Regions from separate parts of the Kitasatospora sp. NPDC043949 genome, predicted to be linked through region 2. Evidence: riboswitches for the same ligand, from Rfam matches in the RefSeq annotation. Region 2 holds a riboswitch; the other holds the start of a gene.

Region 1 (2,381 bases), on a different contig from region 2:
GGCCTGATGGCCGCCTCCCAGGTGGTCGACCGCCTGCTGCCCCGGTTCGGCCCCCGCCGCCTCGCGCTGCCCGCGCTGCTGCTCGCCGCCCTCGTCCTGGCCGCCCTCGGCTTCGCCGAGAACCCCTGGGTCGTACGGGCGTTGATGTTCGCGGTCGGGCTCGTCCTGGGCACCGCCGTGCTCACCGTCCAGATCGCCGGCTTCGCCGACGTCCCCGGGCCCGCGATGGGCCGCGCCATGGGCCTGTTCACCATCGTCCGCACCCTCGGCGGCGCCCTCGGCATCGCCGCCACCGCCGCCCTCATCGGCGCCCTGGACACCGACGGCGGCTCACCCGGCCCCTACCGCCTCGCCCTTCTGCTCACCGCCGCCCTGGTCGCCGCCGGCACCCTCCTCACCACCCGCCTCCCCTGGGAGGCGCCGGCACCACCCCCCGCCGACTGAACAGCCACGCCGCACCCCGCGACCGCGGGGTGCGGCGTCAGTTCGTTGGACGCGGCCTTCCGGGCTCAGGCGCTCGGCCAGAGGATCAGGTCGGGCAGGGCGTGCCGGCGCGGTCGGTCGCCGAGGTCGGCGAGTGCGGTGCGGATGGCCCGGAGGTGTCCGACGGTCAGCTGCAGGGGCGGCTCGTCGGGTTGGTGGGTCGTGCGGATGGGGTAGTCGACGCCGGGGGTGCGGGTCATCTCGATGTGGCAGCCGAGCAGGTGCGTCACCGGGCGGCGTTCGGCGAAGTCGATCAGCCGGTCGACGGTGCGGGTGAAGGCCGGCCAGTCGTCGATGTAGAGGCGGCCCGGGTAGACGGTGTCGCCGGTGAGCAGCAGGCCCGTCCACGGGTCGTAGTAGGTGACGGCCGCCGGGTGGTGGCCCGGGGTGGCCAGGCATTCGAGCACCCGGCCGCCGCCCAGGTCCACCCGCGCGACGGCGTCCGGGTCCTGGTCGAAGCCGAAGTACGGCCAGGCCGTGGCCGGGTCGGCGCCGACCAGGGTCGTCGCGGGCCGGTCGGCGAACTGCCCGTCGCCCGCGACGTGGTCGCCGTGCGGGTGGGTGTGCAGGACGAGCAGTCCGTAGCCGTCGCGGGGGTGGTCGGCGAGCCACTGGTCGATGAGTCCGTCGACCACGGTGCGCAGGGGGAAGTACGCGGCGGAGGCGGTGGCCCCGGTGTCGATCAGGACCGCCCGCTCGCCCCCGAACAGCAGGAACAGGAACGGCGCCTCGTAGTCGACCGCCTTGTTCTGCCGCAGGATGACGGTGTGCTCGTCGTACGCGTGGACCTGGATGTCCGGGTCCGTGTTGTGCTTCGCGGACGGGGACCCGTGGATCCACCGCACGTCGAGCGGACGGGCGATCGGGGCACCGGCGGCCATGACGTCTCCCTCGGTGCGTCGTCTTGGCGGGCCGGGTACGGCGCACATCTCGTCCGGGGCGGTCACCGGCGCGCCGCCACCGGGACGCTAGCACGCCCGGGTGGCGGGACGCCTCGGCCGCCGTCGGTCCGGATGGTCCACCGGGAGTTCTCAGGCACGCCCCAGCAGGTGCGCCAGCCCGTCCGCCAGCCCGCCGCGCCAACAGGCGTAGTCGTGGCCGCCGTTGAACTCGCGGTACGCGAGGTCGTAGCCGCGGGCGGTGAGGACGTCGCGCAGGTGACGGTTCTGCGGGAGCAGCATCCACTCCTGGAGGCCGACCTCGACGTAGAACCGGGCCTCCCGCCTTTGCTCGCGGGCGAATTGGCGGGTCAGCCACTCACTGCCCTCGTCGAACTCGGTCTCGTCCGGCCACCAGAAGGAACCGGACTGGCAGAGCGCGCCGCCGAAGCGGTCGGGGCGCCGGAACGCGGCGAAGGCGGCGGTGAGGCCGCCCGCGCTCTGGCCGGCGATCACGGTGGCGGCCGGGTCGGTGGTGGTGCCGAACTCCGCCGCCGCCCAGGGGAGGAGGCGGTCGGCGAGGAGGTCGACGAAGGCCGGGTTGCAGCTGAGGTCGTCGGGTCGGCAGGGGCCCATGGTGTGGACGAGCAGGGCGACGGTGGGCGGGATGGCGCCGTCCGCCGCCAGGTTGTCGAGGGTGTCGCCGACCGACAGCACCTCGCCCCACATCTCGCCGTCCAGCAGCACGGCCACCGCGAACGGCCCGCCGCCGGCGGAAGGCCCGCCCCCGGCGGGGAGGTGGACGTCCACCCGCCGCCCGGCCACCTCGTGGGCCACCGTCCGCCCGCGCGGCACGCCGTCGCGCCGCCGGACGTACGGCTGGGCGGGGGCGTCGGGCAGGCTGAGCACGGACGACGGGTGGCGCCCGTCGCGGGCGGGCAGCCGGGGGGCGGCGTCGTGCGGGTCGGGGCGGGCGTGGTCGAGGACGCGCAGCCAGTCCGCCCGGGCGGTGCCGGGGGC
Region 2 (2,381 bases):
GGCGGCGGTGCGGCGCGGGATCGGCTACGCCGTCGGCATGGTGCACATGCTCGGCGCGGAGGGCGAGGACGAGGTCTCCACCGCCACCGTGCGGGTCAGCGGCGACCACGCCACGGTGATCTGCGCGGCCGTCGACTCCGGACAGGGCTTCGCCACGCTGGCCCGGCAGATCGTGCAGACCGTGCTGGGCGTCAGCGAGGTGTACATCGCGCCGGCCGACAGCGACCAGTCCATCGCCGGTCCCTCCGCCCGTGGCCGGCACACCTGGGTCTCCGGCGGCGCCGTCGAGCGCGCCGCGCTGATGGTCCGCCACCAGCTGCTCCAGCCGATCGCCGCCAACTTCGGGATGTCGGTGGAACTGCTGCAGATCGCCGACGGAAAGATCACCTCGTACGACGGGGTGCTCGGCATGCCGGTCGCCGAGGCGCTGGAGGGCAAGGAGCTCTGGGCGACGGCCCAGTGCCGCCCGCACCCCACCGAGCCGCTGGACGAGTCCGGGCAGGGCGACGCCTTCGTGTCGATCGCGTTCTGCGCGATGCGCGCGGTGGTGGACGTGGACATCGAGCTGGGCGCCGTCCGGGTGGTCGAGATGACGGTCGCCCAGGACGTCGGCCGGGCGCTGAACCCGCGGCAGATCGAGGACCGGATCGAGGCGGGCGTGGCCCAGGGCGTCGGCCTGGCGCTGCTGGAGGACCTGCGCACCGAGGGCGGCGTGCTGCTGAACCCCTCGCTCACCGGCTACCGGCTGCCCACCGCGCTGGACACCCCGCAGGTGCGCATCGCCGCCCTGCTGGAGGAGCGGGACGTGGTCGCCACCTTCGGGGCCAAGGCGGTCAGCGCCGCCCCCGCGGTGGTCGCCCCGGCGGCCGTGGCCGCCGCCGTCCGGGCGGCCACCGGCCTGCCGGTCGGCCGGCTGCCGATCCGGCCGGAGGACGCGGTCGCGGTCTGACGGGCGGGGGCGGCGGCTTCGGCCGACCGCCCCGGAAATACCGGAAACAGGAATTGCCGGTCGACGGAATGTCGACCGGCAATTCCATTTCCGGCGAGGCCATGACGGGAATCGAACCCGTGTACACCGCTTTGCAGACGGTTCCCTAAGCCACTCGGGCACACGGCCAGTGAATTCATAGTGGCGGAATGCGCGGGGGGCCGTCAACGGCGGAATGTAAATTCTGTATGGCGGCTTGTGCTACGGTCGGAACCAGGTGGTCGGTTGCCCGGCCGCCCCGGACGAGCGCGTCGTACCCGGTGACGACAAGACGGCGCAGTTCAGCGGCAATCCGGCCGCTGTGGACTGCGGAGGTAGGCCGTCATGGCATGGCTCGTTCTGATCATCTCGGGTGTCCTGGAGACCGTGTGGGCGGTGGCCCTGGAGTCGTCCAAGGGCTTTTCCCGGCTCACCCCCAGCCTCGTCTTCGGTGTGGCCCTGCTGCTGAGCATGGGCGGGCTGGCGTACGCGATGCGCACCATTCCGATCGGCACCGGCTACGCGGTCTGGGTCGGCATCGGTGCGGTCGGCACCGCGCTCTACGGCATGGCCGTCCTGGGGGACGCGGTGACGGCGGCCCGGATCGGCTGCCTGCTGCTCATCGTCTCCGGCGTGGTCGGCCTGAAGGTGCTCCACTGACCGCCGCCTGAGCTTGGCCCGCCCTTCCCCCGACCCCGGTCCTAGGCCCAGCGACCTAGCTGGTCACCGACTCGGGTCAGGGGTCATGAAGGCAGACGGCCCTTACGATGTTACGTATGACCACTGCCTCCCCCACCTCGGTCGACTCCGCCTCGATACCCTCCGAACTCGACCCAGGTGGCGGGGTCCTCAGCGGCCGCTACCGCGCTCTGACGCTGGGGATCGTGTCGGTGGTCCTGGTGATCGCCTTCGAGGCGACCGCCGTCAACACCGCGATGCCGACCGCGGCCCGCCAGCTGAACGGCATCGGGCTGTACGCCTTCGCCTTCTCCGGCTACTTCACCACCACGCTGTTCGCGCTGGTCGTCTCCGGGCAGTGGTGCGACCGGCGCGGGCCGATGCAGCCGCTGTTCACCGGCATCGCGGTGTTCGGTGTGGGCCTGGTGGTGGCCGGGACGGCGCCGGGCATGTGGGTGTTCGTGGCCGGGCGGGCGATCCAGGGCCTGGGCGGCGGGCTGGTGATCGTCGCGCTGTACGTGGTGGTCGGCCGGGCCTACCCGGAGCGGCTGCGGCCGGCGGTGTTCGCGGCCTTCTCCTCGGCCTGGGTGCTGCCCTCGATCATCGGGCCGCTGGTCTCCGGCGCGATCACCCAGCACCTCGGCTGGCGCTGGGTGTTCCTGGCCGTGCCGGTGCTGATCCTGCTGCCGCTGGCCGTGATGGGCCCCGCGCTGACCCGCTCCGAGCGGGAGCACCC

The links. Region 2 has a riboswitch for guanidine ahead of AC07AL_RS31825 (DMT family transporter). Riboswitches for the same ligand answer to the same signal wherever they lie in the genome.
Region 1: another riboswitch for guanidine. It lies ahead of AC07AL_RS19640 (MBL fold metallo-hydrolase); the one in region 2 lies ahead of AC07AL_RS31825 (DMT family transporter).

The regions. Positions count from the first base shown of each region.
Region 1 covers NZ_JBWKEQ010000022.1:43,849-46,229, forward strand. Annotated here, with positions in the region: gene AC07AL_RS19635 (DHA2 family efflux MFS transporter permease subunit) at 1-444, shown strand, start outside; gene AC07AL_RS19640 (MBL fold metallo-hydrolase) at 510-1,364, opposite strand; guanidine-III (ykkC-III) riboswitch at 1,377-1,437, opposite strand; gene fes (enterochelin esterase) at 1,515-2,381, opposite strand, start outside.
Region 2 covers NZ_JBWKEQ010000053.1:36,754-39,134, reverse strand. Annotated here, with positions in the region: gene AC07AL_RS31835 (xanthine dehydrogenase family protein molybdopterin-binding subunit) at 1-949, shown strand, start outside; tRNA gene AC07AL_RS31830 (tRNA-Cys) at 1,046-1,117, opposite strand; guanidine-III (ykkC-III) riboswitch at 1,203-1,269, shown strand; gene AC07AL_RS31825 (DMT family transporter) at 1,313-1,627, shown strand; gene AC07AL_RS31820 (MFS transporter) at 1,744-2,381, shown strand, end outside.